DNA from 3 places in the Rhizobium sp. WYJ-E13 genome. Region 2 is predicted to be linked to each of the others. Evidence: riboswitches for the same ligand, from Rfam matches in the RefSeq annotation. Region 2 holds a riboswitch; each other region holds the start of a gene.

Region 1 (10,599 bases), 590 kb from region 2:
GGAGTGAAGAAACTGATTCCGATGACTCCAGCTATCTGGTGTCGGGTGCCTCACGGGACAATAGGCTCGCCCTCTGCCGAGCTCTCCTTTTGCGCCTCGGCCCGCAGCCAGTCGATGACGGTTTCCAGTGCCGAGGATTTCCGGTAGCGGGGCCAGACGAGGTAGATATCCGAGGGGCCGCGCAGCCTGGCTTCGAAGACCCGCACCAGCCGGCCCTTGGCCAGATCGTCGGTGACGAAGCCGCCATTCGCAAGCACGATGCCCTGTCCGGCAATCGCCGCCTCGATGGCATGCGAGGTCTGCGAGAAGCTGATGCCCTTGAAGGAGGGGCTTCTGCTGCTGGCGAGATGGCGCTCGACGAATTCCGGCCAGAGATTATGGGCGTCGTGCAGCAGCGGATAGGCAGCGAGCTCCTCGGCCGTGCGCGGCGGATTGCGGCCGGCAAGCAAAAGCGGGCTGCAGACGGCGATGACCTCCTGCTCGAATAAGAGTTCGGCATTCAGCCCCGGCCCGAAGGGCGGGCGGCCATAGCGGACGGCGAGATCGACGCCGTCGACGGCGAAATTGGAGATGCGCTCGGTCGCCAGGATGTGAAGGTCGAGATCGGGATGGAGCGCAGTGAATTCAGGCAGGCGGGGGATCAGCCATTTGGAAGCGAAGGTCGGTGTCGTGCTGATCGTCAGTTTGATCGCCTGCGGCTTCAATTCGCCGGTTGCCCTTGCGATGATCTCGAAGGCGCGCCTGATATCGGCGATGTAGCGGCGACCCTCCGCCGTCAGCGCCAGGGTGCGCGGCAGGCGCTCGAACAGGCTCATGCCGAGTTCGGCCTCCAGCCCGCGCACCTGCTGGGCGACGGCCCCTTGGGTAACGCCGAGTTCTTCCGCAGCGAGCCGGAAGTTCAGATGGCGCGCGGCGACCTCGAAGGCCTTCAGGCCGTTGAGGGAGGGGAGCCTTCCGATGACATCGCTCATTCTATACTCTCTTCATGGACGATAGTTTTTCTGCTGGAAAAGAGAAGGAGAACTGTTTCGTGCTCTCGTGAACGGCATGGTACATTGCTGTCATAGACCGATCAATCGATGTGATGAAACCTGGAGGACACCGGCATGTCAGTAGAAAAAGTGGCAGTTATCACTGCGGGCGGCAGCGGCATGGGCGCCGAGAGCGCGAGGCGTCTTGCGGCCGATGGCTACAAGGTCGCGATCCTGTCCTCGTCGGGAAAGGGCGAGGCGCTCGCCAAGGAGATCGGCGGTGTCGGCGTGACCGGTTCCAACCAGTCGAATGACGATCTGAAGCGGCTGGTTGATTCCGCCATGAAGGAATGGGGACGCATCGACGTTCTCGTCAACAGCGCAGGCCACGGGCCGCGAGCGCCGCTCAACGAGATCACTGACGAGCAGTGGCATACCGGCATGGACGTCTACCTGATGAACGTCATCCGTTCGGTGCGGCTGGTGACGCCGATCATGCAGGGCCAGAAGAAGGGCGCGATCGTCAATATCTCGACGGCCTGGGTGTTCGAGCCGTCGGTGATGTTCCCGACCTCGGCGGTCTTCCGCGCCGGCCTTGCCGCCTATACGAAGCTCTTTGCCGACACCTATGCAGCCGAAAATATCCGCATGAACAATGTGCTGCCCGGCTGGATCGACAGCCTGCCGGCAACCGACGCGCGGCGCGAAAGCGTGCCGATGGGCCGCTACGGCACGAGTGCGGAAGTGGCTGCGACCATCGCGTTTCTGGCGTCCGACGGGGCGGGGTATATTACCGGCCAGAGCCTGAAGGTCGATGGCGGGTTGATGCGGTCGGTTTGAGCAGCAGAGATGGGTTGCTGAGGCGGGCCGCGTACGCCGCTCTTCGACAAGCTTGAACTATTCGGCTCTGCGCCTATTGTCAGGCGATGGACATTTCGCCATGCCCGCGACGATCGAGAAGGCCCGAAGCCATGCAGAAGTTCACTGTGTCCATCACGCGCGAGATCGAGGCCGATACCGCCGAGGAGGCCGCGCTTCTCATGTATCAGGAGCTCGCCAAGGACGCGGCGCCGCTTCGCTACCTGGTCGCGGACGAGACGAAGCGGACGAGGACTGTGACGCTGAATCGGGACAAGGCGGACGAATTCGCTGCTGTCGATCATACGGCCGATCCCGGCAACTGGTAGGCGGGGGCTGACACGTCAGGCCCATCCGCAACAGATCAAGGCCGCCTGCAGGTCAGGATGAAGCGGCGATAGACAAGGGTTCTGAGCTTGTTTCTGAGGTTGGCGTTCTTCCGCTGCGCGCGGGCGATCGGGGCGTGGGAGTGCAGTTCGATCCCGGCAAAGCCTGCGAATTTCAGGAGCGGCAGCAGCATGTCGGGGCGCAGGCCGGCGCCGAAGGGCAGGGCCGTCATGATGCGCGCGTGGCGGCTGCCGAGTGCGCCGTCATAATTGCTGTCGGCGCCGATGATGCGGTCGATCCAGGAGATCAGCCGGCTGGCGATGCGGCCGGTTGGCTTCGGGCTCGCCCAGTCGCCGTCGAAGAAGAGCAGCAGGCCGCCTGGTTTGAGGATGCGGAACCACTCGCGAAAGGTTTCCTCCGGGCGGGTCAGCGTCCAGACGAGGTGGCGGCAGATGATGGCGTCGTAGCTCGCGTCCGGCTCCAGGGTGTTTTCGGCATCCGCCAGGATAAAGCGCAGGCGCTCCTTGCCGGCATGTTTGGCGCGGGCGACAGCGAGCATCGCCTCGGAGAAATCGAGCGCGGTGACGTCATGGCCGAGATCGTGGATCAGGCGGGTCACTTCGCCGGTGCCGCAGGCAAGCTCCAGCACGCGTTTCGGCTCCGGGCCGAGGGCATCGCGGATCGGCTTCTGCCAGGCGTCTGCCTCCGGGCCGGGGGCGATCCTGTGGCCGAAGGCGAGGTCGAAGGTCTCAGAGCGCTTCGACCAGTAGTCGCGGATCTCTTCCTTGAGATCGAAATTGGGGAGATCGAAATTGGGGAGATCGAAATTGGAGCCGTCCATCCCTCAACCCATCAGATACTGGATATGCGTGCGGCCATGCACGGGTGATTTTTCGATATGGGCGCGCACGCCGAAGACGCTGGCGATCAGCTCTCCGGTCAGCACTTCCTCGGGTGTGCCTGCGGCCACGACCTCGCCCTTCTGCAGCACAGCCAGGTGATCGCAGAACATCGCTGCCAGATTGAGATCGTGCAGGGCGATGATCGAGGTGAGGCCGAGTTTGGAAACCAGCGCCAGGATATCGAGCTGATGCTGGATATCGAGGTGGTTGGTCGGCTCGTCGAGCAGCAATTCGCTCGGGCTCTGGGCCAGCGCCCGGGCGATATGCACGCGCTGGCGCTCGCCGCCCGACAGCGTCTGCCAGAGCTGGCCGGCGCGTTCGGCCATGTCGACGCGGGCAAGCGCTTCCTCGACGGCGGCATCGTCATCGGAGCCCCAGGAAGAGAGGAGGCCGCGATGCGGCGTGCGGCCGAGGCGCACGACATCGCGCACGGTGATCTGCGTATCCGTCGTCGACTGCTGCTCGACGAAGGCGATGCGGCGGGCGAGGGCGGCGCGCGACAGGCCGGAGACATCATCGTCGCCGAGGCGGATGATGCCGGATCTGACCTGCCGCAGCCGGCAGATCAGGCGAAGCAGGCTGGATTTGCCGGAGCCGTTCGGCCCGAGCAGGCCGAGCACCTTGCCTTTTGGGACCGATATGCTGACGCCATTGACGATGACGGTATTGCCGGCGGCATAAGTGACCTTGTCGACTGATATGCTCATGCGCTTCTCCGCACGCGATAGAGGATGATGGCGAAGGCCGGGGCGCCGAAGAGCGCGGTGACGACGCCGATCGGCAGGATCTGTTGCGGAATGATGATGCGCGAGATGATATCGGCGCCGACCATGAAGAGCGCGCCGCCAAGCGCGGTCGCCGGCAGCAGGCGGCCATGCGCCGGCCCGACGAGGAAGCGGGCGGCATGGGGAATGACGAGGCCGACGAAGCCGATGGAGCCGACCATGCTGACGACGCTCGCCGTCATCGCGGCCGTGACGGCGAGCAGGGTGAACTGCACCCGGCGCACCGGGACGCCGAGCGCGGCTGCGGCATCCGTGCCGAAGGCGAAGGCATCGAGCGCACGCACATGCGCGAGGCAGAGGATGAAGCCGATCACGGCGATGGGCACGGAAAGATAGACATCCGGCCAGCGCACGCCGCTCAGCGATCCCAAGAGCCAGAAGAGCACGCCGCGGGCCTGTTCGGCATTGGCCGAGGTGGTGACGATATAGGAGGTCAGCGCATTGAAAAGCTGCGAGCCCGCCACGCCGCAGAGAATGATGCGCTCGCTGGTGCCGCCGGCACCGGCCGCCAGCACGCCGACCAGCAGGAAGGCGGCGACCGCGCCGATGAAGGCCCCGCTCGACAGGCCCAGTACGCCATAACCGAGGCCTGCTATCATGACGCAGACGGCCCCCGTCGATGCGCCGGCGGAGATGCCGAGCACATAGGGTTCGGCGAGCGGGTTGCGCAGCAGCGCCTGCAGGATCGCGCCGCAAAGCGCCAGCGACGCACCGGCGCTTGCCGCCACCAGCGCGCGGCTGAGGCGGTAATCCCAGATGATGCCCTGATGGATGCGGCTGAGCTCGAACGCCGTGCCGAACAGGCGGTTGGAGACCGCCTTTGCCGTGGTGGCGAGCGGGATGGCGATCTCGCCGATCGACACGGCAAGGCTGATCATCAGTGCGAGCAGGATGACGGCGGCGATGGTGAGCGCGGCAAGCGCCCACCATGTCCTCTGTGGCGAAAGCGCCTGGCTCACTGTGTCAGACCGAAGGACTTGATGCCCTTTGCCAGCGTTTCGATGCCGTCGATCGTGCGGATCGTCGGGTTCATCGACTGCGCGTCCATCATGATAAAGCGCTTGTTTTTCACCGCATCCAGTTCCCTGGTGACCGGATCATTCTCCAGGAAATCCACCTTCACCCTGGGATCGTCGGCGGCATAGCGGCGGCGGTCCATGGTGGCGATGACGATGACGGAAGGATTGGCCTGCGTAATCGTTTCCCAGCCGACGAGGGGCCATTCCTCTTCAGTCGTCACGACGTTCTTCGCGCCGAGCGTTTTCAGGATATAGGCCGGCGCGCTGTTCTTGCCGGCGATGAAGGCATCGCCCTCGACCTCCTTGCTGGAGAACCAGAATACGACAGGCAGGTTCTTGGCGGCAGCACCAGCGACGGAGGCCGCGGCATCGGCCTCGCGCTTTTTCAGGTCGGCAATCAGTGCGTCGCCGCGGTCTTTCACGTCGAAGATCTCGGAGAGTTCGGCGATTTCCTGATAGATCAGGTCCATCGTGAACAGTTCCTTGCGCACGCCATCACCGCCATCGGTGTTGATCTTGGCGACGCAATCGGCCGGCGCGACATAGGTGTTGATGCCGAGATCCTTGAACTGCTCGCGCTTGCCGACGGAGCCTTGCGTGCCGACATGCCATTCGAATTCGGCAGTCACAAGATCGGGCTCCGCGCCGACGACGGATTCGAAGCTCGGGTCATTGTCGGCCAGCCGTTTGATCCTGCTGTTGACATCGGCATATTGCGGCAGGACCGGGCCGACCCAGACGGCGGTGCCGGCGATCTTGTCGGCAAGGCCGAGCGAGAACAGCACTTCGGTCATGCCCTGGCCGATCGAAACGATCCTGGCCGGCGCTTTTTCGAAGGTGACCTGCTGGCCGCAATTGGTGAGGGTGAGGGGATATTGGGTGGCGGCAAAGGCGGGCGCAGCAAAGCCGGCCAGCCCGAGCGCGAGGGAAAAGCTCTTCAGACGCTGTCGCATGGGAAACTCTCGATCAGAAGGAAAAGGGCTGGCGGATGCCGGTGCGCGAAAGCGCGAACGAAGCCGGCGAGCGGCAAGCTAGCGGCGGATCGTCCAATCGAGACGGATGGATGGCGGCAGGTGGAGAGGGGTCTTGTCAATCATGTCTGCTCCTTGTCGGGCATCCCCGCCCGGCTGATTGGATCGTGATCGACGGCAGGTCTCCTGGCTCGCGAATATGTGCCGGTCATCTGCCTTCCCGCGACATCGCAGTGGCACGGCCCTGAGGCCGAGGGCATGATCGCTAAAGCGATCAACCCCGAGATCGACAATCCGCTTACAGTTGCGGGGGCAGCCACGGTCTCGGTCCCTCTTGGGTCGTCCTCACCGTGTTCCCTATTATTCCCGTCGGAGTTCTCTTCGGGGAACCGTCGCCCCGATCTATGACGCCGCCGTGGGCGACGTCAAGCACCGGAATGCGAAGTGTGTCGGATCCGACGCCGCCTTGGTGGCTGACGCCCGAGCCGCGCGGCGGCGGATGTGAGCGCGGTGGCGACTGCGGAGACAGTGAAAGGGCGCCGGTACATGAAATCTCCCTAAATGTAATAACATTACATAGCCACTGTTATAAGGTTACACCTGCGTTGTCCAGTCCCGGCTGTCGGATTTTTGAGAAATTGGGCGCGGGCCTCGTCTGATGTCTGGCCGGCTCTTCATCGTGACAGGATGGTGGCGTATGACGCAAGCCATCGACAGCGATTGGTGAGCCGAGCCCCTTCAAAGCAGCCGATGGCTATTGTGGCGCGACGTCCGTCATCTCTTCGCGATCCTGCAGGATGCGGTCGATCAGGCCCCATTCCACGGCCTCTTGCGCCGTCATGAAGCGATCGCGATCCATTGCCTGCTCGAACTCCTCATAGGATCGGCCGCAATGTTCGGCGTAGAGGCGCGTCATGAGCTGCTTCGTCTTCCTGATTTCCTCCGCATGGATGAGCATGTCGGAGGCCTGGCCCTGGAAGCCGCCGAGGGGCTGGTGGATGAGGATGCTGGCATTCGGAAGGGCATACCGCTCTCCCGGCTGACCGGCCATCAGCAGGAAGGAGCCCATGGAGCGGGCCGTTCCCATGCAGAGCGTGTGCACCGGCGCGCGGATGAAGCGCATCGTGTCGTACATGGCAAAGCCGCTGGTCACGACGCCGCCAGGCGAATTGATATAGAGATTGATGGGCTTTTTTGGATTTTCGGCTTCGAGGAACAGCAGTTGGGCGCAGACGAGGGCCGAAACGGTGTCGTTGATCTCGCCGTTCAGAAAGATGATCCGCTCTCGCAGGAGCCGGGAATAGATGTCGAAGGATCGCTCACCTCTCGAGGATTGTTCGACGACCATAGGGACGAGTTGCATCGTTTCGCGCATCGGCGAACTCCAATCTTCCAGAGTTATGAGGGGAAAGGCCTGCCGCGTCAGGCGGCGAGCATCATGGTCTGCCCGTTGTTGTTGGCGACCGATCTCGAAAGCCGCTCGAAAGTGGCTCCGGTCAGCTCGTGGACGATGCGCAGACTGGTTCCGCCGGATGCGTTCGCGGCGATCGTGAAGGTGACGGTGCTTTCGAGATAGGGCGGGGCATCGTCGCGCAATCGGTAGCGGATTTCCTTGCTCGGTGTCTCGGAGAGCGATTGCGGATCGGCAAGCGCCTCCTTCGGCAGCCATTTCTCCCGGAATTCCGCGATGCTGATCGCGCGCCAGACCTTTTCCAGTGGCGCATCCAACTCATATGTCTGTTCGAAGCCGCTTTGTTGTTGCTTGGCTTTCACCTTGGCTTTCACCTCGTTCATTGATCCATATCCTTCAGCAAGAGCTTGAGATCATCGATGCGGGCCGGCCAGTAGGCGCGATATTTCGCCAGCCATTGGGCGATGAGGGTGAGCCCCTCGGGGTCGACCTCGTAATTCACGAAACGACCCTCCTTCTGTTCGCGCACCAGCCTTGCCGCTCGCAGCACGGCGAGATGCTGGGACATCGCCGGCTGGCTGATATCCATGCCTTGGCGAAGCGCGCTGGCATTCATGCTGCCGGTCGCCAGTTTCTCGAAGATCGTGCGGCGTGTCGGGTCCGCGAGGGCGCGGAAAATGTCGTGTTGCATCATGATGACGCATAAGCACAGACTTATGTGATTCGCAAGGGCTTGCGTCATCTGCGCGTCTTGCGAACCCGATGCGAGCGCCGAGGTCTCCGTCGGGCGGAAAAAGGCCGCGCCTCTGGAACATCGCAGGCCCGGCCTCGTTGGGCTTTTGCATGCGAGCTCTTCACGCAAGCCGGAGAATAAGGCCATGGCGAATCCTCCCACAGCGATCAAGGTTCTGGCACCCGATCCTCATCCGTCAGCCCCCGTTCCGCCACCCGGAAAACCCGCTCCGCCCGTTAAGGAGCCGATGCCCGACAAGCAGGGCGATGATCAGCCGGTGCCCGATCCCGGCGAGGATGAGCCGCCTCCCGGAGCTGCGCCATGACGCCGGCGACGAAATACCGGGTCAGATATATGTCGATCTATATCGGGCTGGTGCTGCTTGTTGCCGTGATCATCACGTTCGGATCTCTTGCCGTCGCCTCATGGTGACTTGCTTTCGGAAGTAGCGGCTTTTCAGAAGCATGGGCTCGGGAACAACGGCGCGAGGCGGCGGTTCGGATCGCTGATCATCATCAGTTGGAGCAGTGCCATGATTGGACATCAGGAAGGCGCGAATTTCGCGCTTGTGCCGTCAGGCGAGCCGAGCGTTTTCCACCTGACCGTCGACGGCAAATATGTGGGGACCATCGCCCGCGATGGAGAGAACCTGTCGTCGGCAAAACCTTGGGGGTGGCGCCTGCTGATTGCCGACGGCAGGCAGGGCGATGTGCCGCTGGCCGGCCGGTCGCACAATGTCGATGAAGCGCTGGCCGAGGCGCGACACGCTTACGAACGGCATCAGGACGAGATCTCTCATCGCATGTGAAGAGGTCTCGATTGCGGGGTGGCAGTCTCTTGCGCCGTCTTGCCGGTGGGGGGGAAGCCGTTTGTTTGAAACATGGGGCGGCATGCGGCGAACGAATGTCGCATTGAGCTTTCCCGCGTATGTCGCTATCACGGATTCGATGCTGAGGTAGGGGCCTCAAGGCGCAGGGGAACGATGCAACACCGTCTGGACAGGATCGAGCAATTGATGGTGCGCATTCTATGCGCGCTTGCGCTCGTCTTCGTCGGCTTTGCGCATCAGGTTCCGGCCCTTGCCGAGGATGCAATCAGCCCCGCAGCGCTTGCGCAATATGTGCTGCCCGATGGCACGCTGCCGACGCTCTGCGTCACCGTTGTCGACGACAGCGGCAAGGAACACGGCAAGATCGCGCATCTCAATCCGTGCGAAGCCTGCCGCATCAGTGCCTCCGTGGTGCTGCCGCAGCCTGCCGATATCACCGGTGCGCGGATTGGCTTTACGGTCGCGGTGGAGCTGCCGCGCCGTGTCGAAGCCTTCCATCGCCAGCTTTTCCCACCGAATACCGGGCCGCGCGCGCCGCCTGCCAATCCGATCCTTGCCTGAACCCGCATTGCGGCAATGGGCCGTGATGCGTCTTGCAATCATGGCCGGGCCGCGCTGACGCAGCCGGCCGCGGATTCGGATAAACTTCCATGTCTACCACTATTGCCGCTGAGGTGGCGGAGAGCGCCGTATCCGGCGTTTCGCTCTATCGCGCCATCTGGCGCTGGCACTTCTTTGCCGGCCTGCTCACCATTCCATTCCTGCTCAATCTCGCGATCACCGGCTCGCTCTATCTCTTCAAGGACGAGATCAACGATACGGTCTTTGCCTATCGCTATATTGTTCAGCCCGCCGGCGAGGCGATGGCGTCGCATGAGATCGCCGATATCGCGGCGGCGGCCGTGCCTGGTTCCGTCGCAAGCTCCTACAAGGATCCGGCCGGGCTCGACCGCTCGGCGATCGTCACCGTTTCCTCGGATGCCGGCTCGACACTGGTTTTCGTCAATCCCTATGACGGCAAGGTGCTCGATACGGTCGGGACGACCGAGGAGTTCAACTATGTCGTCAAGCGCATCCACAGCCTTGCGCTGTTTGGGACGACGCCCAACAAGCTGATCGAAATCACAGGCGGCTTTGCCATGGTGCTGGTCGTGACCGGCATCTATCTCTGGTGGCCGCGGCGGCAGACGGGTGGCGTCGTGACCGTGCGCGGCACGCCTTCGCGGCGGGTCTTCTGGCGCGATCTTCATGCGGTGACCGGCGCATTCGCCGGCATCCTGATCTTCTTCATGGCGATGACCGGCATGCCCTGGTCGGGCTATTGGGGCGCCAATGTGAATGCCTGGCTGACGAGCCATGATCTCGGCTATCCCGTGCAGCTGTGGGATGCCGTGCCGAAGTCGCAGAAGGTGACGGAGGATATCCTGCCGAAGGCCGGCTGGATCGTCGAGAAGGCGCCGGTACCGCTGTCGGATATCGCGGCGGCGCAGTCGAAGAAGCCGATCGGGCTTGATCGCGCCGTCGAGATCGCACGCGTGCTCGGCATGGCGCCGGGTTTCGACCTCGCCATTCCCGGCAGCGAGACCGGCGTCTATACGGCGGCGGTCTATCCCGATGACCTCACCAACGAGCGAACGCTTCACATCGACCAGTATTCCGGCAAGCCGCTCGTCGACCTCTCCTTTGGCCAATATCCCTTCCTGGGGCGGGCTATCGAATGGGGCATCAATGTGCATCAGGGGCAGGAATTCGGGCTCTTCAACCAGCTTCTGATGCTGGCGACGTGCCTGGCG
Region 2 (10,599 bases):
GCTCGGCACGGCGATGCCGGCGCATATCCTGGCGCCGTCGGTCACCTCGCGCGGCGTGGTCAATATGGCGGCGCTCGCTGTCGTCGAGGCATCGCAGCCAGCTTAAAGCATGTCGCGCAAAAGTGTGCAGCGGTTTTGCGGTAACGACATGCGTAAAACAAAGACTTAAAGCGTGGCAAGCGAATCTGAAAGATCGCGACACGCTTTAGCCGGTCGCGCGTCAGCATCCGGATAATCAGGCACGCCGTATCGATCGGCGTCCCTGATCTGCCAGCGCATCGGCCCGTTCGTTACCATCGGCGCCGGAATGGCCCTTGCACCAGGCAATGCTTATCAGGGAATTCTCGGATAGCTGGATATCGATGGCTTTCCAGATTTTCGCATCTGATATCGCTCGGTTTCTGGCCTTGCCGGTCGGGTTGCTTTTCTTCCAGCCATTGTTTCTCCAGATCGGACGCCAGCTGTTGCAGCCTTCGACGGCATAGGCGGAATCGGACCAGATGACTGCCGCTACATCAGCTGCTGAGCCGTTGATCCAGATTGCCGCCTCAAGCACGGCCGTCACTTCCATCGCGTTATTGGAGGAATCCTTTGCACCGCCAAAGCCGGAGGCGATCTCGACGCCATCGCGATAGGCGACGAAGGCCCATCCCCCATGCCTTGCGCCGGGTTCAAAACAACCGTCTACGAAAACGTGAAGGCCCCGCCGGGTGTGCGGTATTTCTGCGGACGTTTCGCGAGCGTGGGATTCGTCGAAAATATCTGTCATATCAACTGTCTGGATATCAACGGTCTCCCGCGTGATTGCAGGAGACAGGAAAGTGGAAGTATCTGGCTTGCTGGATAAGATCGCAAAAATACGCTAGGAATTACTGCGAGCTTATTAAGGGAAACACGTTAAGACAACGCGCGGTGGGTTGAAGTCGCAACTCGCTGATAGATGCCTTTCTCTTTTCGGAACGACGTCGTGAAACGCCGAAACCTGTATCTCGTTTTCTTTCTGGCATTCGCGGCTCCTGCGGCGGCGCAGACCAATGCGATCTGTGAGGATCTGCGCGGGCGCCTTGCCGACCTGCCGCAAACCTTCGGCAACAGCAGCAGCGAGATGCGCCAATATGCCGGCGCGCTTGCCGAACAGAATCTCGAATTGCGCAAGGTGCGCAGCGATCTGCGCCGGTATGGCTGTACCTCCGGCAGCATGGTCGTCGTTGGCGGCGACAATGCCGGCTTCTGCGCCGAGCTCGAGCATGCTGAAGCCAGGATGGTCGACAATATCCGCTTCCTTCAGGATCGCCGCAACGAGTTGCGCCAGTCCGGCCCCGATGCGGCCCGCGCGGAACTGATGGCCGCGCTCGAAGACAATGACTGCAACAGCGACAGTTTCAGCGGGCCTGCCGCAGGCGACGCCTACGCGCCGGCTCCGAGCATCGAAGAGCAGGCCATGCGCAGCGACACGTTCATCCCGCTCGGCGGCGGCGAGCGCTATGGCCTGCCGCGCGCCGAAATGCTCTCGCCCGTCAGCACCATCTGCGTGCGCACCTGCGATGGCGGCTTCTTCCCGATCAGCAACAATGCCACCTCGGTCGATTTCGACCGTGATGCCGCGACCTGCTCGAAGATGTGCCCTGGCGTCGAGACGGAACTCTTCTATCGCGACGTTTCCAGTACCGAGACCTCGAACATGATTTCGACGGCAACCGGAGCGCCCTACAGCGCGATGAAGAACGCCTTCGCCTACAAGACCCGTGCACCTGGCGAAAAATCCGCCTGCTCCTGCAATCTGTCTGCCTATTACGAGCAGATGCGAAAGAGCCAGGCCGCCTATGCGCCGGCGCCCGAGCCGAAGGGCTCGATCACCACGATCCAGACGGAAGCGCCGAAGGCGGCCAGCACCCCGCCCGCTCCCCAGTCGCAGGTGGCGGATCGCCCCTATGATCCCTCTGCCAGCAAGGTCCGGCAGATCGGCCCGCAATTCCTTGCCGGCGATCAGGGCAAGATCGATCTCGCTAATCCGGCGATGTCAGGCCCCCAACCTCAACAGCAGTAGTGACCGGCTCACGGTCCGATCGTCCCCAGCCGTCATGGAAGACGAGATCTTCCAGCGGCATGCGCTGCCGCCAGCCTTTGACCGCCAGTTCCGGCTCCTCATAGAGCCGGTCGACGAAGCCGGCGCAGAGCCAGGCCACCACCTCGATATGATCGGGGATGCCGAGGATTTCCTTCAGGTCGCCCTCGCGAAAAATGCTGACCCAGCCGATGCCGACACCTTCCGCTCGCGCCGCAAGCCACAGGTTTTGGATGGCGCAGACGGTGGAATAGCTGTCCATGCGCGGATTATGCGTGCGCCCCAGCACCACGCTGCCGCTGCGGGTAGGATCACAAGTCACGCAGATGCCGAGCGGCGCCTCGACGATGCCTTCGAGCTTCAGCGAGCGATAGGCCTGCCGCCGCTCGGCGGTAAACATCAGGGCCGCTTCCTCATTCGCCTTCGCGAAGGCATCGCGCACCTGCGCCCTCACCTCGGCACTTTTCACCAGAATGAAATTCCACGGCTGCATGAAACCGACCGAAGGCGCGTGATGGGCCGCCATCAGCAATCGCGTGACGAGATCATCCGGCAGGGGATCGGGCAGGAACTGGCTGCGCACATCGCGCCGCGTCGTGATCGCATGATAGACGGCCTCACGTTCGGCCGCAGAAAAGCTGGATGCCGGGCAAACGGCATCGTCAATGGGTCGCATCGTCAAATCCCCAACAACGCAACCGCCCGCCGTCCGCGCGGGTTGGGTCTATCTTGCCAGGCCGGTCTTCTGACTTGGCGTCATCCACTTGGCCGCAGCCTTCCCGGCCTTTAGGCCAGTGGCGTGATTGAGCGGCAAGCGTCGGCCTTACAGCGTTGGGCACGTTCCGGTCTTGCACCGGATTCCCGATTCTCCCGCTTGTGACGGCGGGCACCTGACGGGCGATCTATGGCGTGGAAACGGCATGGCAGCAAGTCAATTCGGCGAATAGGCCTGGAACGGAACTGCATCTCCGCCCCTGCCCGGTAAGGGGCTCTCACCTGTAAAATTCTGCGTGACAATTGGTTTCCGCATCGCTACATAGCCTGCATGTCGATCTCGTCCGTCTACGCATCGCGATTTTATTCGTACCGCTGCTTCCAGCGGATGCGGGTCTGCGCGTAACCAAAACCAACGCGACGACAACCCGAACAGCCGCTAGTCTACCTGGCGGCTTTTTTCGTTCCGCACGGTATGACCAAACAGGAGAGCATACCGTGACTGATACTATTGATGATCTGCGCATCGTCGAGATCACCCCGCTGACCAGGCCGGCCGATATCATCTCGGAAATCCCGCGTGACCGCGAGATTACCAGGACCGTGACCGGCACGCGCGACACGATCCACGACATCCTCACCGGCAAGGACGACCGCCAATTGGTCATCATCGGCCCCTGCTCGATCCATGATCCGGCGGCCGCCCGTGAATATGCGTCCCGGCTCGTTGAGCAGCGACGACGCCTGTCCGGCGATCTCGAAATCGTCATGCGCGTCTATTTCGAAAAGCCCCGCACCACCATCGGCTGGAAAGGCCTGATCAACGACCCGCATCTCGACGGCACCTACCGTATCGAGGAAGGCCTGCGCCTTGCGCGCCGCCTGCTGCTCGACATCAACGCCATGGGCCTGCCGGCCGGCTGCGAATTCCTCGACACGATCACGCCGCAATATATCGCCGATCTCGTCAGCTACGGCGCCATCGGCGCGCGCACGACCGAAAGCCAGATCCATCGTCAGCTCGCCTCGGGTCTCTCCTGCCCGATCGGCTTCAAGAACGGCACGGATGGCGGCGCGCGTGTCGCGCTCGACGCGATCATGGCCGCTTCCCAGCCGCACCATTTCCCGGCCGTCACCAAGGACGGACAGGCAGCGATTGCCTCCACCCGCGGCAACGAGGACTGCCACATCATCCTGCGCGGCGGCAAGCGGCCCAACTATGAAGCGGCCGATGTCCAGGCCGTGATCGCCGAAGCGACCAAGCTCAGTGTCGACCCGCGCATGCTGATCGATGCCAGCCACGCCAACAGCGGCAAGGACCCGATGAACCAGCCGAAGGTCGTCCGAGACGTCGCCGGCCAGATCGTCGCGGGCAACCACCACATCAAGGGCATGATGATCGAGAGCAACCTCGTCGCCGGCCGCCAGGACCTCGTGCCCGGCAAGCCGCTGGTTTACGGCCAGTCCATCACTGACGGCTGTATCGGCTGGGACATGTCGGTGGATGTGCTCGAGGATCTCGCCAAGGCCGTCCGCGACCGCCGCAAGGCCGCCGTCGCGGCTTAGGTGGTCGCATTCAGCGCGGCGGGCTAACCCCGCCGCCCATTCACAGGACGGTGGGGTATCCCGCACCCCCAAATTCTCAAATCATCGCAAACGACACCGGCATCGCAAGGGTGAGTAAGCGATTTCCCCACATTGCAAAGACCCCACCGCCCCAACCTCATAAGGGAGCTTGCCTGATATTCGCCCATGTGAAATCTTCCGCGGACGGCGTCTAGAAGGAAGCACTATGCGAACGTTGGGATTGCTCATGATGCTGTCTGGCGTGAGCGGAGTTGCGCTCGGCTATCTGGGTTCGATGTCGCCATGGGCAGTAGATATAAACCTTTGGCTGAACCCAGACTTTCTAGACGAAGGTGCGTATCCTGAGCTGCTATTTCTTCTCTTGTTTGCCTTTTCAATCGTCGTGTGGATCTTCGGAACCATGTTCCGGCACTGGCCTAGACCGAGACGCGGATAGGGCGATCGCTCACGTGCTCTCGCAGCAATGTACAACCTCTCAAACGCGTTGCAATGAGAAGGCTAGCCACCACCCAGTCATCAACTGGTGCCGAATGCTCGTTGCAGCCTTCGAAATAGTCTCAGGGTAAACCAGCCGGCAACGACCATGACGATCAGCCCAATGATCGAACACAATGCTGGATAGATCATCATGTACCGTGCATCGTCGCATTGCTGGCCAGGAGCCTCAAAACAGCCTCGATCGGAATAATCTGCCCATGCAACGAGGCCCAACAGCCCGAAACCAAGAAATGATATCAGGCCAACAGTGGCGGCCAATGCGGATCCCACCAATACTGCCATCTGCACGAAATTGTTAGGAGAACCGTCGTCGATCATCGGGCCATTCGGATGTTGTGAGCGCATGGCAGTTATAGCGACTTTCGCATTTATACAAAGCCCACCGCCCCCTCATCAATCGCGGTGCGCCGCTCCTAAGATTTTACCGGGAAATACCGCACATAGGCGAATTCCTCTCCATCCGGCGACCAGTTCGGCACATTGATCGTGCCCTGCCCGCCGAAGAGATCGAACAGCGTCGTCAGGTTGCCGCCATCCATGTCCATCATGCGCAGGCGCACGTTGAGATCGCGCGGATGGTCGAAGACGTCGGGGTCGTAGGAGAGGATCAGCACCTTGTCGTTGTTCGGCGACGGATGGGCGAACCAGTTGCCGTAATTATCCGATGTCACCTGCTGGAGACCCGTACCATCGGGATGGATGCGCCAGATCTGCATCAGCCCGGTACGGCTGGAATTGAAATAGATCCACTGCCCGTCCGCCGACCAGTCCGGCCCGTCATTGCGGCCCTCGCCATGCGTCAGCCGCTTCTCCTCGCCGCCATCGACCGAGATCGTGTAGATGTCGAAGACATCGTTGCGGATGCCGCAATAGGCAAGCTCGCGGCCGTCGGGCGACCAGCCGTGCCAGTAGGACGGCAGGTTCCTGGTGATCAGCCGCGGCTTGCCGCCCTCGATCGGCAGGATGTAGATCGCCGACTTGCCGAATTCGGTCTTGTCGGAAATGACGATCTCTTCGCCATCGGGCGAAATGCCGTGGTCATTGTTGCAATGGACGGCAAAGCCGGTATCGACCTTCTCGACAAGATCGCTGCCGTCGAGCCGCAGCCGGTAGAGCAGCCCGTCGCCATTGATCAGCAGATAGGCGCCGTCGCGCGAGAAATTCGGCGCCTCCACCAGCGCTTCCGTCTGCCAGATGACACGGCTTTCGCCCCGCCGCACATTGTAGATTTCAACTGAGCTGCGCATTCATCCCTCCCAGATTTTTGAAGCGTCTCAGCGATCCCGGAACCGGTTGGTGATCGGGTAGCGCCGGTCGCGGCCAAAATTCTTCTTGGTGATCTTCACACCGGGCGCCGACTGGCGGCGCTTGTATTCGGCGAGATAGAGCAGATGCTCGATGCGGTGTACCGTCTCGACATCATGGCCGCGCGCCACGATCTCCTCGACCCCCATTTCCCGCTCGACCAGGCATTCGAGAATGTCGTCGAGGACAGGATAAGGCGGCAGCGAATCCTGGTCTTTCTGGTCAGGGCGAAGCTCGGCCGAGGGCGCCTTGTCAATGATACTCTGCGGAATGACCACGCCCGAGGGGCCGAGCGCATCCGGCGGCACATTCCCGTTGCGCCAGCGGGCCAACGCATAGACCTGCATCTTGTAGAGGTCCTTGATCGGATTGAAGCCGCCGTTCATGTCGCCATAGAGCGTCGCGTAACCGACCGACATTTCCGACTTGTTGCCGGTCGTGACGACCATCGAGCCGAACTTGTTGGAGATCGCCATCAGGATCGTGCCGCGCGCGCGGCTCTGCAGGTTCTCCTCGGTGATGCCGCTGTTCGTGCCCTCGAAGAGGTTCGAGAGCGCCGAGGAAAAGCCCGTTACAGGTGCCTCGATCGGCACGATGTCGTAGCGGCAGCCAAGCGCCTTGGCGCAATCGGCCGCATCCTTCAGCGAGTCCTCGGAGGTATAGTGGTACGGCAGCATGACCGTGCGCACCCGCTCTGCACCGAGCGCATCGACGGCGATTGCAGCGCAGATCGCCGAATCGATGCCACCAGAAAGGCCGAGCACGACATTCCTGAAGCCGTTCTTGTTCACATAGTCGCGGAAGCCGAGCAGGCAGGCGCGGTAATCGGCCTCTTCGCTTTCCGGAATGCGCGCCATCGGCCCTTCGGCGCAGCGCCAGCCATTTTCGGTGCGTTTCCAGGTAGTCACCGCAAGCGCCGTTTCGAACTGGCTGAGCTGGAAGGCGAGCGACTTGTCGGCATTGAAGGCAAAGCTTGCGCCGTCGAAGACGAGCTCGTCCTGGCCGCCGAGCTGGGCGGCGTAGACCATGGGAAGGCCGGTCTCGATGACCTGCTTCAGCACCACCTGATGGCGGATATCGACCTTGCCGCGATAGTAAGGCGAGCCGTTCGGCACGAGCAGGATTTCCGCGCCGCTTTCGGCCAGCGTCTCGCAGACGCCGAGGTCGCCCCAGATATCCTCGCAGATCGGAATGCCGATGCGTACGCCGCGGAAATTCACCGGTCCGGGCATGGCGCCCTGGTCGAAGACGCGCTTCTCGTCGAATTCGCCGTAATTCGGCAGGTCGATCTTGTCTCTGATGGCAATGACCTTGCCGCCGTCGAGCACGGCGATGGAATTGTAGCGCCCCGTCTCGTCCTGGCGCGGAAAACCGATGACGATACCCGGCCCGCCATCTGCGGTATCGGCCGCAAGGCTTTCCACCGCCCTCCAGCAAGCCTGGATGAAGGCCGGCTTCAGCACCAGGTCTTCCGGTGGGTAACCGGAGATGAAAAGCTCGGTCATCATGAGGATATGCGCGCCCTGCCGCGCCGCATCGGCGCGCGCCTCGCGCACCTTGGCAAGGTTTCCGGCGACATCGCCCACCGTGGGGTTCAGCTGGGCGATGGCGATGTTGAACGTATGGGAGAGAGCGTTTTCCTGTGTCATGTCATTCATTTAATCCGCCCCTGCGTGCACCGCAATAAGCCGCTTCAAAAGCCGTAGCTATCTGCGGCAAAAATTTGATGAAGGGCAGCCCCATCCTCTGTTTGCCTTGCGCGACGCCGATACGCATTGCAATTTGCGGCGACGGCGGAATACTGCGCGCCAATTCGATCCATTCCCGGGACAATGCCATGTCTAACTTTCCAAATTTCGTCCACCTGCATTTCGGCAAACCGGCCGAGGAGCTGGGTGCCATCGAAAAGCGCGTGCTGGCCAAGGCACATGAGCGCAAGATCATCTCCACCGACGTCAACGCTGCCTTTTCCGCCGAAGCCTCTTTCGGCGAGCGGCTGGCCGACGGCATCGCCCGCGTGGGCGGCTCCTGGTCCTTCATCCTGGCCTTTCTCGCCTTCCTCCTCTTCTGGACGGTCATCAACACGGTCATCCTGCTGACGCGCGCTTTCGATCCCTACCCCTTCATCTTCCTGAACCTCATCCTCTCCATGCTCGCCGCCATCCAGGCGCCGATCATCATGATGTCGCAGAACCGCCAGGCCGAGCGCGACCGTTTCGAAGCCGCCAAGGATTATGAGGTGAACCTGAAGGCCGAGCTGGAGGTTCTGTCGCTGCATCAGAAGATCGATATGCGGGTGCTGACGGAACTGACAGCGTTGCGCGAGGACGTCTCCCGGCTGAACGCCCTCCTTTCAGAGCGAGGTCAAGCTTGAGTCTGTTAAAACAGGAATCTTTAGGCATCTGAAATAGCGGGCCAATTCTGGTTCTTATATTTACAAACAAGTCTTTGCAAAGATGTGTTTGTAAATTAAGCTGCCGCCATGAAAACACCTGCCCCTACATCGACGTCAGCAACATTCCGCAACGTCAGCCGCGTCGTCCCCGATGTCACCGCCCTCAAGGCGCTCGCCCATCCAGTGCGCCTGCGCATTCTCGGCATGCTCCGGATCGACGGCCCGGCCACGGCGACGCAGCTTGCGGCACGCCTCGGCCTCAATAGCGGCGCGACGAGCTATCATCTCCGCCAACTCGCCCAGTACGGTTTCATCGAGGATGCGCCGGGACCATCCCGCCGCGATCGCTGGTGGCGCGCAAGCCACGAAGTCACCTCGGTGCCGGCGGCCGAGAGTGGTGGCGCGGCTTTCGACATGGATGTCGCCTTCACGCAGGCGATCCTTTCCCTGCAGGTCGACCAGATGCAGAAGGCGGTCGAGGAATATGCCGAGCTGCCGCTCGAATGGCGCAAGGCCAGCACCGCAAGTGACATCATCATTCCGCTGACATCGGGACAGGCCGAAGCGCTGACGAAACGCCTGAACGATATCGTCATGGAGGCGATGAGCGAGGCCCCGCCTCTTGGCGAGCCCCTGCCGCCCGATGTCGTGCCCTTCATGGTCATGCTGCACGCCTTCCCCTATCCGGGCCGCGTGCCGCACGGCGACGAAGAGAGCGAGCCATGAGCCGCAGCCCCTTCATCGCGCTCGCCATTGCCGAAACGCTCTCCATTTCAGGCACGCGGTTATCGGGCGTCGCCATTCCCTGGCTGGTGCTGAGCACGACCGGCAGCCCGGTGCTGACCGGCCTCGTCGCCATGATGGAGATGCTGCCCTATGTCGTCGCCAAGGCGCTCGGCGGCCCCCTGATCGACCGCCTCGGCCCCAAACGCATCGCCGTCGTCTGCGACAGCGCCTCGGTGATAACAGTCGGCCTCGTGCCGGTCCTGCATCTCCTCGACCTGCTTACCATTCCGATCCTGCTGCCGATCGTCTTCGCCATGGGCGTGCTGCGCGGCCCATCGGATGCCGCCAAGCAATCCATGGTTCCTGACATCGCCGAACTGGCCGCCGTGCCGCTGGAGCGCGTGACCGGCGTCGTCGGCGCCATCGAGCGCCTGGCATCGACCGCGGGGGCGGCAGGCGCCGGTGCTCTCATTGCCCTTGTCGGGCCGAGCCAGGCGCTTGCCGTCAACGCCCTTACCTTCGCCGGCGCCGCCGTAACCGTCGCGGCCGGAATCCCCGTATTGCGGCGTGCGTCGAAAGCCGAAGCGACCGGCATCGCCGCCTATGGCCGGGAGCTGGCGGAAGGCTGGCGCTTTCTGCGTCGCGATGCGGTGCTGGTCGCGATCGTGCTGATGGTGGCGACCACCAATCTGCTCGATCAGGCTTTCTTCTCTGTCCTGATTCCTGTCTGGACCCAAGATTCAGGCCACGGCCCCGCTCTGCTCGGAACCCTGTTCGCCGTCTTCTCCGGCGCGTCGATCATCGGCGCGGCCATTGCCGCCATGATCGGTGAGCGGATGCCGCGCCTTCTCGTCTATACGGTCGCCTTCCTGCTGACGGGCTTTCCGCGCTTTCTGGTCTTCGCGGTGGAATCGCCGCTCACCCTCATCTTCGCAACGCTCGCGGTCGGCGGTTTTGCTTCCGGCTTCCTCAATCCCATCCTCTCGGCGGTGCTCTTCGAGCGCATACCAAAGCCACTGATGGGCCGCGTCACATCGCTCAATGCGGCGCTCTGCTGGGCGCTCATCCCCTTCGGCGGGCTTGCCGGCGGCGCGTTGATCGATGGCTGGGGCCTTTCCGCCGCACTGCTGCTGACCGGTCTCGCCTATCTGGCGGTGACGCTCGCTCCGCTGGCGCATGGCAGCTTCCGCGGCTTCGAAAAGAAAAAATTTGCGGATAACATACTGTCTTCATGAGGTTGGTACGTCTTATGGCGCATTGCCGTCATTCTTGCTTTGCATCAATTTACGACTGTTAACTCGCGTCACTG
Region 3 (10,599 bases), 1.9 Mb from region 2:
CGCTTGACGGCCCGTTCCATGAAGCGGTCATAGATCGATTCCTGGATGAGGGCGCGGCTCGGGCAGGTGCAGACTTCGCCCTGGTTCAGCGCGAACATGGCGAAACCTTCGAGTGCCTTGTCGAAGAAATCGTCGTCTTCGGCCGCCACATCGGCAAAGAAGATGTTGGGCGACTTGCCGCCGAGCTCCAGCGTCACCGGAATGAGGTTCTGGCTGGCATACTGCATGATCAGGCGGCCTGTCGTCGTCTCACCGGTAAACGCGATCTTGGCGATGCGCGGGCTGGAGGCGAGCGGCTTGCCGGCTTCGAGGCCGAAGCCGTTGACGATGTTGAGCACACCGGCCGGCAACAGATCGCCGACGATTTCTGCCCAGAGAAGCAGGGAGGCGGGTGTCTGTTCTGCCGGCTTGATGACGACGCAGTTGCCGGCGGCGAGAGCCGGCGCCAGCTTCCAGGTCGCCATCAGGATCGGAAAATTCCAGGGAATGATCTGGCCGACGACGCCAAGCGGTTCATGGAAGTGGTAGGCGACCGTGTCATGGTCGATTTCACCGATCGTGCCTTCCTGGGCGCGGATGCAGGAGGCGAAATAGCGGAAGTGGTCGATGGCGAGCGGGATGTCGGCCGCCATGGTTTCGCGGATCGGCTTGCCGTTGTCCCAGGTTTCGGCCTGGGCCAGAAGCTCCAGCTTGTCTTCCATGCGCTGGGCGATCTTCATGAGGATGTTGGAGCGCTCGGTGGTGGAGGTGCGGCCCCATTTTTCCTTCGCGGCATGGGCGGCATCGAGCGCGGCATTGATGTCCTTTTCATCTGAGCGCGGGATTTCGCAGAGCTTGCCGCCGGTGACGGGCGTGACGTTGTCGAAATATTTGCCGCCGATCGGCTCGCGCCACTCGCCGCCGATGTAGTTGCCGTATTTGAGCTTGAACGGCGACTCGACGATTTTCTGATGAAGCATGTCATCCTCCCTTGATGAACAGGTTCGGGAACGAACCAGTGGAAGGAATCTGTGTCGCTTTTGCCTGGGGGAACAGGGGAGCTCGCCAATACCGCAGTGCACAGTGTCGCAGAGTTGCGACAGGTTCCGGCACCGCCACGACATTGTGATTGCACCTTTCGCCCTGTCTCAGTGCAGGTCGAGCTTCTTCATCTTCCGGTGCAGTGTTGCGCGGCTGATGCCAAGGGCTGTGGCGGCCTGAGAGACGTTGCCATGGGTACGCGACAGCGCCCGCAGGAGAGCGGCTTTTTCCGCCTCTGCCATTTCTTCCTCCTGCGAAACGCGACCTTCGTGCAGCGCGTCGGAGGCCGGAATGCCGGCGGCGATATGCCTGTCGTCGAGCTTGAGGGCAAGGCGGGCGGCGCGTGTGGCACCGAGAACGAGGTCATGCCGGTCGACGGCGAGCAGCGCATTGGCGGAATTGGCGCCGGCCGGGACCATGACGAAACGGGCGCCGGCAAAAGCGGACCGGAACAGATTGAGTTCGATACGCATGGCCGCATCTCGCACGGCCTGCGACAGGATGGTGAGCGTCATTTCATTGACGTCGTCACGGCAGGTGGAAATGTCGAGCGCGGCGGCAAGCAGGCCGCGATGATCGCGGATCGGGGCTGTGGTGCAGCTCAGCTTGATATTGGAGCAGTAGAAATGCTGGTCGCGGAAAACGGCGACGGCACGTTCATCGGCAAGAGCCGTGCCGATGCCGTTGGTGCCGATGCTGGCCTCGGTCCAGATGGAGCCGGTCCAAAGGCCCACATCGTGGAATTCCTTGTCATTGCCGGCGGCGCCGCGGCGTTCCAGCGCAATGCCGTTGCGATCGGTCAAAAGCAGGCAGCAGCCGGCCTTGCCTACCGTCGCAAAGAGACGGTCGAGTTCGTCACGGGCATCGGCGATCAACTGCTCGGATTGTTGCCGCGCAAGGCGAAACTCCTGTTCTGTCAGGCGCAGGGGCGCACGTTTTTCCTCCGGCGCCAGCTGATACATGGTCATGCAGCGGCGCCATGAAGCCACGATCGGCGAGCTGGCCGCAGCAGAGTTTTGCTGGGCGCACGTATAGACATGCTCCGCATGTGCGGATTGTTCGTGCATGAAGGCTCCTCCCACGGAACTCACGTATATTCTGATGTAAATATGGCGGCTTTGCAATCAAGCCGGCATGACCGCGGATTGTATGGATCGAATTTGCCGGATGGCGAGTGTCGCATTTCTGAGACAGTATGCCCTTGTGGTTCAATCCGGCGTGCAAACCTTCACCTTCGGCTGAGCCAGTGTCCGATGCCTCTCGCCGCGGCGCGGCCCGTGGCGAAACAGGCTGTCAGCAAATAACCACCTGTCGGCGCTTCCCAGTCCAGCATCTCCCCGGCTGCAAAGACGCCGGGGAGCTGTTTCAGCATGTAGGCCTCGTCGATTTGGCTCCAGGCGATGCCGCCGGCAGACGAGATGGCCTCGGCGATCGGACGCGGGCGCAGAAGTGGAACCGGCAGGGCCTTGATGGCGGCGGCGAGCTTCTGCGGATCGTTGCGATCGGCTTCCGGCGTCAGTTCGCGCAGGAGCGCGGCTTTCACGCCGTCGATCCCGGCGCCTTTGCGTAGGCGGTTGGAGAAGCTCGATTTCGTATCCTGTCGGGCAAGGTCGCGGCACAGGCGTTCGAGCGTGCGGCCGGGGACGAGGTCTAGCGTCAGTGACGCCTTGCCTTCAAGCAGACGATCCCGCAGGGCGGCGGCATGCGCATAGACAAGGCTGCCCTCGATGCCGTGTTTGGTAATCACGAATTCACCGGAAAACGTACCTGCGGAGGACGTTGCTGTGACGGATTTCAGCGGTTCGCCGGCAAAACGCTCGCGGAAAAATTCGCTCCAGGCAACATCGAAGCCGCAATTGGCGGGCTGGAATGAAGCGATGGCGATGCCGCGTCCGGCAAGCAGCGGCACCCAGGCCGCATCTGAGCCGAGACGGGGGTAGCTTGCGCCGCCGAGCGCAAGCAGCGTGGCATCGCAGGAAATAGTCTTGCGTCCGTTTGGCGTTTCGAAACTGTGTCCACCTTCGGCAAAGCCGACCCAGCGATGGCGGGTGAAGAAGCTTACGCCGCGATCTTCCAGCCTGCCGAGCCAGGCGCGCAGAAGTGGTGACGCCTTCATGACATTGGGAAAGACGCGGCCGGAGGAACCGACGAAGGTTTCGGTGCCGAGCTCAGTTGCCCAGGTGCGGATATCGGCCGGGGTGAAGGCATCAAGGGTGGAACGAAGACTGACATTGGCATCGCCAAAGCGGGTGGCGAAACGGTCGTAGTCCTCCGAATGGGTGATGTTGAGGCCCGACTTGCCGGCGAGCAGGAACTTGCGGGCGAAAGTCGGCATCGCGTCGTAGACGGCGATGGCGTAGCCGCTTTCCGACAACACTTCGGCGGCTGACAAACCTGCGGGACCGCCGCCGATGATCGCAATTGTCTTCTGTTCCATTGCGTCTTCTTGAAGCGGGTAAACGTCCAGCGCAAGTCTCAGTGATGCGGATGCACGCACTTGCCGTGGTCGGCGAGCACTTCGATGACCCGGCATTGATCGACGCGGCCGTGGCAGCAGCTCTCGACCATCTGCTCCAGTTCCGCCTTCAGCGCATTCAGACTGCGGATACGTTGCTCGACCTCGATGAGACGTGCCTTGGCGATGGCATCGGCGGAGGCGCAGGGCTGGTGTGGGTCATCCTGCAGGTGCAGCAGCGTGCGGATCGCTTCGATCTCGAAGCCGAGTTCGCGAGCGTGGCGGATGAAGGCGAGGCGATTGAGGTCAGCGGGCTCGTAGGAACGCTGGTTGCCCTCGCTGCGGCTGGGTTCGGAAAGCAGGCCGATGCTCTCATAATAGCGGATCGTCGGCACTTTGACGCCGCTGTGACGCGCGGCTTCACCGATGGTGATCTTTTTCATGATTTTCCTCTTGCACCTCTAGTCGCTAGAGGATGTAGGAAGGACGCTGCCTACAAGCAAGGATTTAGATCGTGAGCGAAGCAGCACAGGCACGGTACAGGGTCGGCGGTATGGATTGCGCCGCCTGCGCAACGAAGATCGATACGGCCATCAGGCGTATGGACGGGGTCGAGGATGTCACGGTTTCGGTGACGGCCGGCACGATGACGGTGCGCCACAATGGCAGCAGCGATCTCAAGGCGATAGAGAGGAAGGTGACCGGCCTCGGCTATTCCGTCGCTCCGCTCACGGGCAAGGCGCCCGCTCAGGAACAGAAGGGCGGCCACGATCACGCGCATCATGATCACGATCATGGGCACGACCATGACCATGAGCACCACGATCATGGCGGGCATGAACATCATGACCACGATCATTCCGGTCACGCCCATTCGCATGGTGTGGAGGAAGTCCAGGGGCTGCACGGTCATGATCATCGACCGATGACCGGCCCCTGGTGGCAGAGCAAGAAGGGCCGGCTGACGATCTTCTCCGGCCTGGCGCTCGTTATCGCCTATGTGATCGGCCATCTGGTGCCGGCGATCGCTTCCTATGCCTTCATTGCCGCCATGCTGGTCGGGCTGGTTCCGATCGCGCGGCGCGCCGTCATGGCCGCGCTTGCCGGCATTCCCTTTTCGATCGAAATGCTGATGACAATCGCCGCCGTCGGTGCCGTCATCATCAATGCCGGCGAAGAAGCGGCGACGGTCGTCTTCCTGTTCCTTGTCGGTGAGCTGTTCGAAGGCGTTGCCGCCGGAAAGGCGCGCGCCAGCATCCAGTCGCTGACGACGCTGGTGCCGAAGAATGCGTTGCTCGAAACGGGCGGTGAGGTGAAGGAAGTGCCGGCGGAAACGCTTACCGTCGGCTCAGTCATTCTCGTACGGCCGGGCGATCGGATTTCCGCCGACGGTACGATCCTGTCTGGTGAGAGCGCCATCGACGAAGCGCCGGTGACCGGCGAAAGCACGCCGGTGCGCAAGGGAACCGGCGAGACCGTCTTCGCTGGCACGGTGAATGGCGATGCCGCAGTGCGCATTCGTGTGACGGCCGCTGCCGAGGACAATACGATTGCCCGCGTCGTCAAGCTGGTGGAGGAGGCGCAGGAATCCAAGGCGCCGACGGAGCGCTTCATCGACCGCTTTTCGCGCTATTACACGCCGGGTGTTGTCGTCGTGGCGGTTCTGGTGGCGATCCTGCCGCCGCTGCTGACGGGCGCGGCTTGGGGCGAATGGATCTACAAGGGCCTTGCGATCCTGCTGATCGGTTGCCCTTGCGCGCTCGTCATTTCCACGCCGGCTGCGATTGCCGCTTCTCTTTCGGCGGGTGCGCGCCGCGGGTTGCTGATGAAGGGCGGCGCAGTTCTGGAATCGCTTGGCAAGGTGACGGCCGTTGCCTTCGACAAGACGGGTACGCTGACCGTTGGCAAGCCGCAGGTGACCGATATCATTGCCTTTGGACGCTCTGAGACGCAGGTGCTGTCACGCGCCGCGGTCCTGGAGCAAGCTTCCAGCCATCCGTTGGCGCTGGCGATCCTAAACCGGGCGAAAGCCGATGGTGTACCCATGCCGCCGGCTTTCGAACTTGAGGCGCTGCCGGGCAAGGGTGTGACGGGCAAGGTGGGCGGCGAAACGCTCGATCTCCTGTCGCCGCCGGCTGCGCGTGAGCGTAGAGCGCTGAATGCGGAGCAGGATCAGCAGGTTACCATCCTGAATGGCGCGGGCAAAAGTGTTTCGGTGCTGCTGATCGATGGCGTCGCTGCCGGCCTGATCGCCATGCGCGACGAGCCACGCGAGGACGCAAAGAGCGGCCTTGCGACGCTGAAGGCGGCCGGTGTGCGGGCCATCATGCTGACCGGTGATAACAAGCGCACGGCAGCCGCCGTTGCCGGTGATCTCGGCATCGACTGGCGCGGCGAGCTGCTGCCGCAGGACAAGCAGCGCATCGTCGGCGAATTGAAGAAGGAAGGGCTTTTCGTCGCCAAGGTCGGTGACGGCATCAACGATGCGCCGGCGCTTGCTGCTGCCGATGTCGGCATCGCCATGGGCGGCGGCACCGACGTGGCGCTGGAAACGGCGGATGCGGCGGTGCTGCATGGACGTGTCGGCGACGTGGCGCGCATGATCGACCTTTCGAAGCGGACGATGCGCAATATCATGCAGAACATCACCATCGCGCTCGGGCTGAAGGCAGTGTTTCTCGTCACCACTATAGCCGGCATTACCGGCCTGTGGCCGGCGATCCTGGCGGATACGGGCGCGACCGTGCTGGTGACGATGAATGCGCTTCGCCTTCTTCGGATGAAGACATAAAGATTTCTCTATATCATCCTGCGATTGGATGCGGCAGTGCATGCTTGCCGCATCGTGGTTCCACGACCGAACTTCTGATGTTGGCGCGCGAGCGCCTGACGAATGGGCAGCTTTGGATCAACGCCGATTGCGGTCTGAAGACGCGTAAATGGGAGGAGGTTCGCCCAGCGCTCGTCAACATGGTGGCGGCTGCTCGATTGTTGCGCGGTGCCGCAGCAACGACCCGCGCATGAGCGCCTAGTCGATTCCTGGGGGAGCCGGCTATATGCCGGCTTTCACCTTTGAGGCCTCCTCCACAGCCTGTTTTCTTTAACCATTCGTTAACCACGTTTTTCACAGGAATGCAGCGATTTCAAACATTCCGTAGCGCGATGTACAAACCATCCGTTGACGCAAACCGGGATTCGCGTACTATATCTAGTGTTCAAGGTTCCTTCGATTCGTGAGGGTCGGGGGCTAAGACGGGAATACGGTGCGTTTCGCCATGACGGCGCGACAAAGCCGGAGCTGCCCCCGCAACTGTAAGCGGCGAGCAACTGTCCGATTTCAGGTCACTGAGGCATGAGGCTTTGGGAAGGCTGGGGCAGGGGCTTCGACCCGTAAGCCAGGAGACCTGCCTTGAATAAAACGTCCACGGGCGGGGTGTCCGGAAAGTCGCGTGCATGAAAGCGGAATCCATCCGTGCTGTTACGCTGCCCCGAACGTCCTCATGAGCACTTCGGGGTTGAAGTTATGTCGAGAACGTCAAGGCCGCCGCCCGCGCAAATCCTGCAAGGGATAATTTCAGGCGTTTAAGCGCCGACTCTGCAAGATCATCGTCAAGCGTTACCCCGGACGCCGCAAGGCGCCCGTGCCCTGTACTGCGTCCGAAATTCATTGACATCACGAGGAACATGATGAGCGTTACCGTTTACAGCAAGCCTGCCTGCGTTCAGTGCACCGCCACCTATCGCGCCCTCGACCGTCTGGGCGTCGACTATCAGATCATCGATATTTCCGAGGATGCCGACGCGCTCGATCGCGTTCGCGGCATGGGCTACATGCAGGTTCCGGTCGTCGTTGCCGGCGAGAACCACTGGGCGGGCTTCCGTCCCGACATGATCAGCGCGCTCTCCTAATTGGAGAAGAGCGATGGGCCTGATCGTCTACTATTCCAGCCGGTCCGAGAATACCCATCGTTTCGTCGAGAAGCTGGGACTGCGCGCGGCGCGCATTCCCCTCAGTGCTGAAGACATCCACATTCGCGAACCCTACGTGCTGATCTCGCCCACCTATTGCGGGGATGGCGGCCCAGGGATCGTAAAGGGAGCCGTGCCCAAGCAGGTAATCCGCTTCCTCAACGATGCGGAAAACCGCTCCAATATCCGCGGCGTGATTGCAGCGGGCAACAGCAATTTCGGCGAGACCTACGGGCTTGCCGGCGACGTGATCTCGCAGAAGTGCCGGGTGCCCTACCTCTACAGGTTCGAGCTTCTGGGAACTGCCGAGGATGTCGCCAATGTCAAAGACGGGATGGGACGATTTTGGACACGGGAACGAACCTGACGCGGGATGCGGGTGTAAAACCGCTAAAGGCCGTGGAAGCGCTGGACTATCATGCGCTGAACGCGATGCTGAACCTCTATGACGATGAGGGCAAGATCCAGCTCGACAAGGATCGCATGGCGGCAAAGCAGTATTTCCTGCAGCATGTGAACCAGAACACGGTGTTCTTCCATAATCTCAAGGAGAAGCTCGATTATCTGGTGACCGAAGGCTATTACGAGCAGGACGTACTCGATCAGTATTCCTTCAATTTCGTCCGCGATCTGTTCGACGAAGCCTATGCCAAGAAGTTCCGGTTCCCGACCTTCCTCGGCGCCTTCAAATATTACACCAGCTACACGCTGAAGACCTTCGACGGTAAGCGCTATCTCGAGCGCTACGAGGACCGTATCTGCATGGTGGCGCTGGCGCTTGCCAGAGGCAATGAACAGCTGGCACGCGATCTGATGGAAGAGATCATTACCGGCCGTTTCCAGCCGGCAACGCCGACCTTCCTCAATGCCGGCAAGAAGCAGCGCGGCGAACTCGTCTCCTGCTTCCTGCTGCGCGTCGAAGACAATATGGAATCGATCGGCCGCTCCATCAATTCGGCGCTGCAGCTTTCCAAGCGCGGCGGCGGCGTGGCGTTGTCGCTGACGAACATTCGTGAGGCCGGTGCGCCGATCAAACAGATCGAAAACCAGTCTTCCGGCATCATCCCCGTCATGAAGCTGCTCGAGGACTCGTTCTCCTATGCCAATCAGCTCGGCGCGCGACAGGGTGCGGGCGCGGTTTATCTCAACGCGCATCACCCTGATATCATGCGCTTTCTCGATACCAAGCGCGAAAATGCCGATGAGAAGATCCGCATCAAGACGCTGTCACTCGGCGTCGTCGTGCCTGATATCACTTTCGAACTCGCCAAGAACAATGAGGACATGTATCTCTTCTCGCCCTATGACGTGGAGCGGGTCTATGGCGTGCCCTTCACCGAGATCTCGGTGACGGAAAAGTATCGCGAGATGGTGGCGGATGCCCGTATCACCAAGAAGAAGATCAAGGCGCGCGAATTCTTCCAGGTGATCGCCGAAATCCAGTTTGAGAGCGGCTATCCCTACATCATGTTCGAAGACACGGTGAACCGGGCAAACCCGATTGCCGGGCGTATCAGCATGAGCAACCTCTGCTCGGAAATCCTGCAGGTGAGCGAGGCCAGCGAATTCAACGACGACCTTTCCTACAAGACGATGGGCAAGGATATCTCCTGCAATCTTGGCTCACTGAACATCGCGATGGCGATGGATTCGTCCGATTTCGGCAAGACGATCGAGATCTCGATCCGCGCGCTGACGGCCGTTTCCGATATGAGCCATATCTCCTCGGTTCCGTCGATCGAGAAGGGCAATGACGACAGCCATGCGATCGGCTTGGGACAGATGAACCTGCATGGCTATCTCGCCCGCGAGTGCATCCATTACGGTTCGGAAGAGGGCGTCGATTTTACCAATATCTATTTCTACACGGTGACCTATCACGCACTGCGCGCCTCCAACCGTCTGGCGCTCGAACGTGGTGCGAGCTTCAAGGGTTTCGAGAATTCGAAATATGCCTCGGGCGACTATTTCGACAAATATACCGGGCAGGAATGGAAGCCGGCGACCGAGAAGGTGCGGGCGCTATTCGACGATGCCGGCATCCATATTCCGACGCAGGAAGACTGGCTGGAATTGAAGAAGGCCGTCATGGTCTCCGGCCTCTATAACCAGAATCTGCAGGCGGTACCGCCGACAGGCTCGATCTCCTATATCAACCACTCGACCTCCTCGATCCATCCGATCGTTTCGAAGATCGAGATCCGCAAGGAAGGCAAGATCGGCCGCGTCTATTATCCGGCGCCGTTCATGACCAACGACAATCTCGATTATTACCAGGATGCCTACGAGATCGGGCCGGACAAGATCATCGACACCTATGCGGCGGCGACCCAGCATGTCGACCAGGGCCTCTCGCTGACGCTGTTCTTCCGCGATACGGCAACGACGCGCGACATCAACCGCGCCCAGATCTATGCCTGGAAGAAGGGTATCAAGACGATCTATTACATCCGCCTTCGCCAGATGGCGCTGTCCGGCACTGAGGTGCAGGGCTGCGTTTCCTGCACGCTCTAACCGACCGGAGACAATGATGAACATGCAATTCAAGCCGGTCAGCCGCGTGCGCGCCATCAACTGGAACCGTATCGAGGACGACAAGGATCTTGAAGTCTGGAACCGCCTGACCGGCAATTTCTGGCTGCCCGAGAAAGTGCCGCTGTCGAACGACATTCCCTCCTGGGCGACGCTGACGCCGGTCGAGCAGCAGTTGACGATCCGTGTTTTCACCGGGTTGACGTTGCTCGATACGATCCAGAACGGTGTCGGCTCCGTCAAACTGATGGCGGATACGGCAACTCCGCATGAGGAGGCGGTGCTCTCCAACATCTCCTTCATGGAGGCGGTTCATGCGCGCTCCTATTCCTCGATCTTCTCGACGCTTTGCCTGACGCCCGATGTCGACGATGCCTATCGCTGGTCGGAGGAGAACGAGTTCCTGCAGCGCAAAGCGGCGCTGATCATGGAGCACTATGCTTCCGGCGATCCCCTGAAGAAGAAGGTCGCGAGCGTCTTCCTCGAAAGCTTCCTCTTCTATTCCGGCTTCTATCTGCCGATGTACTGGTCGAGCCGGGCGAAGCTCACCAACACCGCCGACATGATCCGCCTCATTATCAGAGATGAGGCCGTGCATGGCTATTATATCGGTTACAAGTTCC

The links. Region 2 has a riboswitch for cobalamin ahead of bluB (5,6-dimethylbenzimidazole synthase). Riboswitches for the same ligand answer to the same signal wherever they lie in the genome.
Region 1: it holds a riboswitch for cobalamin, as region 2 does, so the genes downstream of both, KQ933_RS11360 (ABC transporter substrate-binding protein) here and bluB (5,6-dimethylbenzimidazole synthase) in region 2, are expected to answer to the same signal.
Region 3: it holds a riboswitch for cobalamin, as region 2 does, so the genes downstream of both, nrdH (glutaredoxin-like protein NrdH) here and bluB (5,6-dimethylbenzimidazole synthase) in region 2, are expected to answer to the same signal.

What each region holds. Positions count from the first base shown of each region.
Region 1 is NZ_CP076853.1:2,237,407-2,248,005, reverse strand. Features, by position in the region: gene gcvA (transcriptional regulator GcvA) at 51-971, opposite strand; gene KQ933_RS11385 (SDR family oxidoreductase) at 1,107-1,811, shown strand; gene KQ933_RS11380 (hypothetical protein) at 1,943-2,158, shown strand; gene KQ933_RS11375 (class I SAM-dependent methyltransferase) at 2,194-2,997, opposite strand; gene KQ933_RS11370 (ABC transporter ATP-binding protein) at 3,001-3,765, opposite strand; gene KQ933_RS11365 (iron ABC transporter permease) at 3,762-4,802, opposite strand; gene KQ933_RS11360 (ABC transporter substrate-binding protein) at 4,799-5,815, opposite strand; cobalamin riboswitch at 5,992-6,242, opposite strand; gene KQ933_RS11355 (ATP-dependent Clp protease proteolytic subunit) at 6,588-7,208, opposite strand; gene KQ933_RS11350 (SRPBCC domain-containing protein) at 7,256-7,627, opposite strand; gene KQ933_RS11345 (helix-turn-helix transcriptional regulator) at 7,624-7,938, opposite strand; gene KQ933_RS11340 (hypothetical protein) at 8,123-8,302, shown strand; gene KQ933_RS11335 (hypothetical protein) at 8,510-8,785, shown strand; gene KQ933_RS11330 (hypothetical protein) at 8,960-9,367, shown strand; gene KQ933_RS11325 (PepSY domain-containing protein) at 9,457-10,599, shown strand, end outside.
Region 2 is NZ_CP076853.1:1,650,742-1,661,340, forward strand. Features, by position in the region: gene KQ933_RS08270 (NADP-dependent malic enzyme) at 1-106, shown strand, start outside; gene KQ933_RS08275 (ribonuclease H) at 236-769, opposite strand; gene KQ933_RS08280 (DUF2865 domain-containing protein) at 968-2,047, shown strand; gene bluB (5,6-dimethylbenzimidazole synthase) at 2,007-2,741, opposite strand; cobalamin riboswitch at 2,783-2,974, opposite strand; gene KQ933_RS08290 (3-deoxy-7-phosphoheptulonate synthase) at 3,278-4,345, shown strand; gene KQ933_RS08295 (hypothetical protein) at 4,883-5,182, opposite strand; gene KQ933_RS08300 (hypothetical protein) at 5,278-6,111, opposite strand; gene KQ933_RS08305 (NAD+ synthase) at 6,139-7,818, opposite strand; gene KQ933_RS08310 (hypothetical protein) at 7,820-8,008, opposite strand; gene KQ933_RS08315 (DUF1003 domain-containing protein) at 8,007-8,543, shown strand; gene KQ933_RS08320 (helix-turn-helix transcriptional regulator) at 8,652-9,290, shown strand; gene KQ933_RS08325 (MFS transporter) at 9,287-10,525, shown strand.
Region 3 is NZ_CP076853.1:3,501,042-3,511,640, reverse strand. Features, by position in the region: gene adh (aldehyde dehydrogenase) at 1-959, opposite strand, end outside; gene KQ933_RS17480 (helix-turn-helix domain-containing protein) at 1,128-2,087, opposite strand; gene KQ933_RS17475 (TIGR03862 family flavoprotein) at 2,249-3,457, opposite strand; gene KQ933_RS17470 (helix-turn-helix domain-containing protein) at 3,496-3,918, opposite strand; gene KQ933_RS17465 (heavy metal translocating P-type ATPase) at 3,990-6,266, shown strand; partial or broken gene KQ933_RS17460 (hypothetical protein) at 6,332-6,499, shown strand; cobalamin riboswitch at 6,677-6,902, shown strand; gene nrdH (glutaredoxin-like protein NrdH) at 7,163-7,384, shown strand; gene nrdI (class Ib ribonucleoside-diphosphate reductase assembly flavoprotein NrdI) at 7,398-7,811, shown strand; gene nrdE (class 1b ribonucleoside-diphosphate reductase subunit alpha) at 7,790-9,958, shown strand; gene nrdF (class 1b ribonucleoside-diphosphate reductase subunit beta) at 9,975-10,599, shown strand, end outside.